DNA from 2 places in the Streptomyces sp. NPDC002088 genome. Region 1 is predicted to be linked to the other one. Evidence: riboswitches for the same ligand, from Rfam matches in the RefSeq annotation. Region 1 holds a riboswitch; the other holds the start of a gene.

Region 1 (3,391 bases):
GCCGACGGCTCCGTGCTGCGTGCCGACGCCGGCACCTGGTGGGACGCGATGACCGTACTCGTCGACGATCTGTACGCCGCCCAGCAGTCGGTCGGTGATGACGTACGGGACCGGGCCGACCGGCTCAGCCACGACGCCGAGACGGGCCTCGCCGCCTGTCTCGTCGCGGGAACGCTCATGGCCGCCCTCGTCGCGGGCCTCGCCGCCTTTGCCTCCCGTTCCCTCACGCGCCCGCTCGGCGCGCTCGCCGAGGCAGCCCACGACGTGGCGCGGCACCGGCTGCCGGCGACCATGGCCCGTATCCAACAGTCACCCCCGGACCATGTGGAGCTCCTCCCGCCGGCGGATGCCCCGGACAACCCCGACGCGCAACTGCTGGGCGGTGCAGCGGAGATCGCCGAGGTCGCGGCGTCCCTGCGACAGGTGGAACACACCGCCCTCCACCTGGCCGCCCAGCAGGCCGGCCTGCGTCGCAACACCACCGAATCGCTCGCCAACCTCGGCCGCCGCAACCAGAACCTCGTGCGTCGTCAGCTCGGCCTCATCACCCGCCTGGAACAGCAGGAACTCGACCCGGACGCCCTGGCCGAGCTCTTCGAGCTCGACCACCTCGCCACCCGTATGCGGCGCAACGCCGAGAGCCTGCTGGTCCTGGCCGGGCAGAATCCGCCGCGGCCCACCGCAGCACCGGCCGACGGCCTGGAAGTGGTCCAGTCCGCCGTCGCCGAGGTGGAGCAGTACCGGCGAGTCCTGATCGCGACCGTGGAGCCGGTGCGGGTGCGCGGGCACGCCGTCGCCGATGTCGCCCACCTCCTTGCCGAACTCATCGAGAACGGGCTGACTTTCTCGCCGCCGACCGAGCCGGTCGAGGTGCACGGCTGGTACGACACCGAGGACGACACGTACTGCTTCGCTGTCGTCGACCACGGCGTCGGCATGTCCGAAGCCGACAAGGAACGTGCCCACGCCCGCTTCGCCGACTCCAGGGAGGAGGCCCTCCTCTCCGCACCCACCCGGTTCCTCGGCCATCTCGTCGTCGGCCGACTCACCCACCGCCTCGGCGAAGGCACCCAGGTCAACCTCTTCGACACCACCGGCGGCGGCCTGTCCGCACTCCTCGCCCTCCCCGGGCGCCTGCTCGCCCCCGCCCAGGACCCCTCCACCGCACCTCCGTCCGCCCGACCCACCGCTGTCTCCTCCCTGCTCAACGGCTTCAGAGCAGGTGTCGCTCGTGCCGAAGCCCGACCCACTCAAGGAGCGTCATCGTGACCACCGCCGTCCAGAGTTTCGGCTGGCTCATCTCGGAGTTCGTACGCACCGCCGACGGTGTCACCGACGCCGTCGCCGTCTCCTCCGACGGCCTGCTCATGGCCGCCTCGGACAGTCTCGGCCGGGATCGCGCCGACCACCTCGCCGCCGTCGTCTCCGGCATCACCAGCCTCGCCCAGAACGCGGCGACGGCACACGGTTTCCACGGCATGAAGCTCGTCATGATCGAAATGCTCGGGGGCTTCCTCATGGTCGGTCGCATCCGCGACGGAAGCTGCCTCGGCGTCCTGGCCGCCGAGGGATGCGATGTCGGCCTGGTCGGCTACGAAATGGCCGTCCTCGCCGACCGCGCCGGCGAACTGCTCACCCCGCAGCTGGTACGCGAACTCCACTCCGCGCCCGTGGCGGCGCGATAGTCGCGGCACGCTCGGGCTCAGGCAGAACAGCACCACGCGGCAAGGCTCAGCACCGCCCGTCCAGGATTCGATTGCACTCCGGGAGCGGGTCCTGAGCCTCGTACGGCCTCGGTTAGGCTGGTGGCGGGCCGTGACTGGCGCTGAGGTGGAGCACCACCGGGGAGCGGCTCCGAAGAAGTCGATGCCGTGCGCCTGGGCGATGAGGTCAACCTGCTCAGGAGTGGATCATGACTCAGGCCCGGCTCATGGACGGCACCGCGCTCGCCCGGCGCATCGTGGAGGAGACCGCCGAGCGCGCGGCCGATCTCACCGAGCGCACCGGTTCGGCGCCCTGTCTGGCGACGGTGCTGGTCGGCGCGGACCCCGCGTCCGTCACGTACGTCCGGATGAAGCAGAACCGCTGCCGCAAGGCCGGCATCGACTCGCGGCACGTGGAACTGCCCGCGGAGACGACCACCGAGGAACTGGTCGGTACACTCCGGGCGCTCTCCGCCGACCCCTCCGTGCACGGCATCCTGCTCCAGCACCCGGTCGGCGACCACATCGACGAGCGGGCCGCTTTCGAGGCGATCGCGCCGGAGAAGGACGTCGACGGCGTGACCTTCGCGTCGTTCGCCACGATGAGCTTCGGTCTGCCGGGCTTCGTGTCCTGCACGCCCGGCGGGATCATGCGCCTGCTCGACGAGTATGACGTCGATCCCGCCGGGAAGCGGGCCGTCGTGGTGGGCCGCAGCGCCATCCTCGGCAAGCCGGCCGGCATGCTGCTGCTCGCCCGGAACGCGACGGTGACGTACGCCCACTCCCGCACCCGGAACCTCTCGGCGGTCGTCCGCGAGGCGGACATCGTGGTCGCCGCCGTCGGCCGGCCGCAGCTGATCAAGGGCACCGACATCAAGCCTGGCGCCGTCGTCATCGACGCGGGCTACAACGCCGGGAACGTCGGCGACGTCGACTTCGACTCGGCCCTGGAGCAAGCCTCGCTCATCACCCCGGTGCCGGGCGGCGTCGGTCCGATGACCATCGCCACGCTGCTGGAGCAGACCGTGGACGCGGCCGCCCGGCAGCTCGGGGTGTGATCAGCGCGTCCAGGCGCGGTACTCCATGACGTCGCCCGCCGTCACGCCGTACTCGGGCTGGTCGGTGGTGAAGGTGGCCTCCAGTCCGAGGACGGTGCCGGTGGCGGGGTCCATGATCAGCATCTGTCTGACGCCGGCGGCCTCGTACACGTACGCCTGACCGCTTCGCCCGAGCCGGTCCGTCACCTGTCCGACGGGCCGCAGCCCCTCCATGTCCGCCGGGACCCAGGTGAGGGCCGCCGAGCGTCCATGGTCGAGCAACTCGGCCACGGCACCGGGGAATTCAGCAGCACTTCGAGGCGGAGTACCTCGCCCTGGCCCACGGCTCGTGGCAGCGAGTCGCGCGGAGCGAGTACGAGCGTGACGTACCGCGGGGGGGCGGCGCCGTCTGCTCGCCGCCTACCTGCTCGGGTGCGCTCTTGCCCCGGCGACAGGTCTGCCGGCCCTGGCCTGGCACACCCCGGCCGGTGATCACGTGCCAGTTCCGGGTCACGCCGTTCGTCTCGGCGGGCTGGGCGTCGCCGGTGAACGTGTAGAGGGGGGAGCCGTCGTAGGTGACCTGATCGCCACTGCCGTGGGGGCGGGCGACCGTAGAGAGCGCGCCGATGCCCGGGGGCAGAGCGAGTACGG
Region 2 (3,391 bases), on a different contig from region 1:
GCGGACGACGGTGGTGCGCTCCGGGGAGTCGGCCTTCGCCGGCCTGTGGCAGTTGCTGCAGCCGACGTACACCGGGACGGAGCGGGTACCGGATGCCTGGGCGGAAGGCCGTTATCCGCCGGTGCACATGACCGTGGTGTGGGGGCTGACGGGCGTCGGAGGATGGCCGCAGACGAACCGGCCACCGGGTGGTGACGTGGCCGTCGAGCGGCAGGACCAGCTGGTCGTGGCGGCGGACGGCACGCCCTGGGTGCGCTCGGATCCCGCGCCGGACGTGGACGACGACGACATCCGCTGGCATCGGGCGCCACGCTCGGTCTTCGTACGACTCCACCAGGAGGGAGTACTCGGCAGGGTCGGCGACGGGCCCGCTGGGGGCGAGGCCGCCCGGCACGAGGGCGGCCGGACTGCAAACAGCGCCTGGTGGGCCGTACCGGGCCTGGCCGTGGGGTTCGCGGCCGGTGTCGGCGGCTCGCTGCTGATACGCCGCGCGGCGGCCCGGCACGGAGCCGGACCGCCGCGGGAGGAACCACGCCAGGAGCTGATCGATCTTTAGCCCGTCGTCGGGACCGAGGTGTCAGCCGAGGTCGATCTCCGGGTACAGCGGGAAGCCCGACACGAGGTCGGTGGCGCGGCGGGAGATCTCGTCCGCGATCTTCGGGTCGAGGACGTGCTGGGCCTTGGAGGGGGCGCCCTTGGAGGTGGTGCCGGGCTCGGTGGTGGTCAGGACGCGGTCGATGAGGCCGGCGACCTCGTCCATCTCGGCGGTGCCCAGGCCGCGGGTGGTCAGGGCGGGGGTGCCGATACGGATGCCGGAGGTGTACCAGGCGCCGTTGGGGTCGGCCGGGATGGCGTTGCGGTTGGTGACGATGCCGGACTCGAGCAGGGCGGCCTCGGCCTGCCGGCCGGTGAGGCCGTAGGAGGTGACGTCGATCAGGTTGAGGTGGTTGTCCGTACCGCCGGTCACGAGACTGGCGCCCCGCCGCATAAGGCCTTCCGCCAGCGCCCGGGAGTTGTCGACGATGCGCTGGGCGTAGTCCTGGAAGGAGGGCTGACGCGCCTCGGCGAAGGCGACGGCCTTGGCGGCCATGACGTGCGGGAGCGGGCCGCCGAGGACCATCGGGCAGCCGCGGTCGACCTGGTCCTTGAGGGAGTCGTCGCACAGGACCATGCCGCCGCGCGGACCGCGCAGCGACTTGTGGGTGGTCGTGGTGACGATCTGGGCGTGCGGGACCGGGTCGAAGTCGCCGGTGAGGACCTTGCCGGCGACCAGGCCCGCGAAGTGCGCCATGTCGACCATGAGCGTGGCACCGACCTCGTCGGCGATCTCGCGCATGATGCGGAAGTTCACGAGACGGGGGTAGGCGGAGTAGCCGGCCACGATGATCAGCGGCTTGAACTCGCGGGCGGAGGTGCGCAGGGCCTCGTAGTCGATCAGGCCGGTGGCCGGGTCGGTGCCGTAGGAGCGCTGGTCGAACATCTTGCCGGAGATGTTCGGGCGGAAGCCGTGGGTGAGGTGGCCACCGGCGTCCAGGGACATGCCGAGCATGCGCTGGTTGCCGAAAGCGCGGCGCAGCTCGGCCCAGTCGGCCTCGGAGAGGTCGTTGACCTGGCGGACGCCGGCCTTCTCCAGGGCGGGGGCCTCGACGCGCTGGGCAAGGACGGCCCAGAAGGCGACGAGGTTGGCGTCGATGCCGGAGTGCGGCTGGACGTAGGCGTGGCGGGCGCCGAAGAGCTCCTTGGCGTGTTCGGCGGCGAGGGACTCGACGGTGTCGACGTTGCGACAGCCGGCGTAGAAGCGGCGGCCGACGGTGCCCTCGGCGTATTTGTCGCTGAACCAGTTGCCCATGGCCAGGAGGGTGGCCGGGGAGGCGTAGTTCTCGGAGGCGATCAGCTTGAGCATCTCGCGCTGGTCGGCGACCTCCTGGCCGATGGCGTCGGCGACGCGCGGCTCGACGGCGCGGATCACGTCGAGGGCGGCGCGGAAGGCGGTGGACTCGGTGGAGAGGGGCTGCTGCTCTGTCATCTCGGCCTCCGGGCGTGGCTTTGAGCGGTCACGGTTCACGGGTCGGCCCAGGCGCACGGCACTGATCACTCACAGGCCGCTCCCCGATGGTCCGTCCCATCCCAGCGCGCCAGTCACGGCCTGCCGGAAAGCCTACCGGGCGCGTCGCGGGGCCAAGGTCCCGCGTCCACCATGCGAGCGACGATAGTAAGGAGGTCAGCCTGACTTCTGGAGATCCCGTGACCGCTACAGAATCGCTGATCGCCGCGGCCGAGGCGCACAGCGCGCACAACTACCACCCACTGCCGGTCGTCGTTGCCACGGCGGAAGGCGCCTGGATGACGGACGTCGAGGGGCGCCGCTATCTGGATCTGCTGGCCGGTTACTCGGCGCTCAACTTCGGGCACGGCAACCGGCGGCTGATCGAGGCGGCGAAGGCACAACTGGAACGGGTGACGCTGACATCCCGGGCGTTTTACCACGACCGGTTCGGGGCGTTCTGCACGGAGCTCGCCGAGCTGTGCGGGATGGAGATGGTGCTGCCGATGAACACGGGCGTGGAGGCGGTGGAGACGGCCGTGAAAACGGCCCGGAAGTGGGGGTACCGGGTCAAGGGTGTGCCGGCGGAGATGGCGAAGATCGTGGTCGCGGGCAACAACTTCCACGGCCGTACGACGACGGTCATCAGCTTCTCGACCGACCCGGAGGCGCGGGCGGACTTCGGGCCGTACACGCCGGGCTTCGAGATCGTGCCGTACGGGGATCTCACGGCGATGCGGGCGGCGCTGACCGAGAACACGGTGGCCGTGCTGCTCGAGCCGATCCAGGGTGAGGCGGGGGTGCTGGTGCCGCCGGCCGGTTATCTGCCGGCGGTACGGGAGCTGACGCGGGAGCGGAACGTGCTGTTCGTCGCCGACGAGATCCAGTCGGGGCTGGGCAGGACGGGGCGGACGTTCGCGTGCGAGCACGAGGGCGTGGTGCCCGATGTGTATGTGCTGGGCAAGGCGCTGGGCGGTGGGATCGTGCCGGTGTCGGCGGTGGTGTCGAACGCCGGGGTGCTGGGGGTGTTCCGGCCCGAGGAGCACGGGTCTACGTTCGGCGGGAATCCGCTGGCCTGCGCGGTGGCGCTGGAGGTGATCGCGATGCTGCGGTCGGGCGAGTACCAGGCGCGGGCCACCGAGCTGGGCGGGCATCTGCACCGGGAGCTGGCCACGCTGACCGGCACCGGGCGGGTGACGGCGGTACGCGGGCGCGGACTGTGGGCCGGCATCGACATCGCTCCGGCGTACGGGACGGGCCGGGCGGTCTCCGAGAGGCTGATGGACCGGGGTGTGCTGGTGAAGGACACGCACAGCTCGACGATCAGGATCGCGCCGCCGCTGGTGA

The links. Region 1 has a riboswitch for ZMP and ZTP ahead of ABT114_RS02955 (bifunctional 5,10-methylenetetrahydrofolate dehydrogenase/5,10-methenyltetrahydrofolate cyclohydrolase). Riboswitches for the same ligand answer to the same signal wherever they lie in the genome.
Region 2: another riboswitch for ZMP and ZTP. It lies ahead of ABT114_RS18280 (glycine hydroxymethyltransferase); the one in region 1 lies ahead of ABT114_RS02955 (bifunctional 5,10-methylenetetrahydrofolate dehydrogenase/5,10-methenyltetrahydrofolate cyclohydrolase).

The regions. Positions count from the first base shown of each region.
Region 1 covers NZ_JBEOXO010000001.1:636,555-639,945, reverse strand. Annotated here, with positions in the region: gene ABT114_RS02965 (sensor histidine kinase) at 1-1,269, shown strand, start outside; gene ABT114_RS02960 (roadblock/LC7 domain-containing protein) at 1,266-1,685, shown strand; ZMP/ZTP riboswitch at 1,806-1,890, shown strand; gene ABT114_RS02955 (bifunctional 5,10-methylenetetrahydrofolate dehydrogenase/5,10-methenyltetrahydrofolate cyclohydrolase) at 1,913-2,761, shown strand; gene ABT114_RS02950 (hypothetical protein) at 2,762-3,031, opposite strand; gene ABT114_RS02945 (COG4315 family predicted lipoprotein) at 3,045-3,391, opposite strand, start outside.
Region 2 covers NZ_JBEOXO010000007.1:392,482-395,872, reverse strand. Annotated here, with positions in the region: gene ABT114_RS18285 (hypothetical protein) at 1-556, shown strand, start outside; gene ABT114_RS18280 (glycine hydroxymethyltransferase) at 578-2,026, opposite strand; ZMP/ZTP riboswitch at 2,065-2,153, opposite strand; gene rocD (ornithine--oxo-acid transaminase) at 2,245-3,391, shown strand, end outside.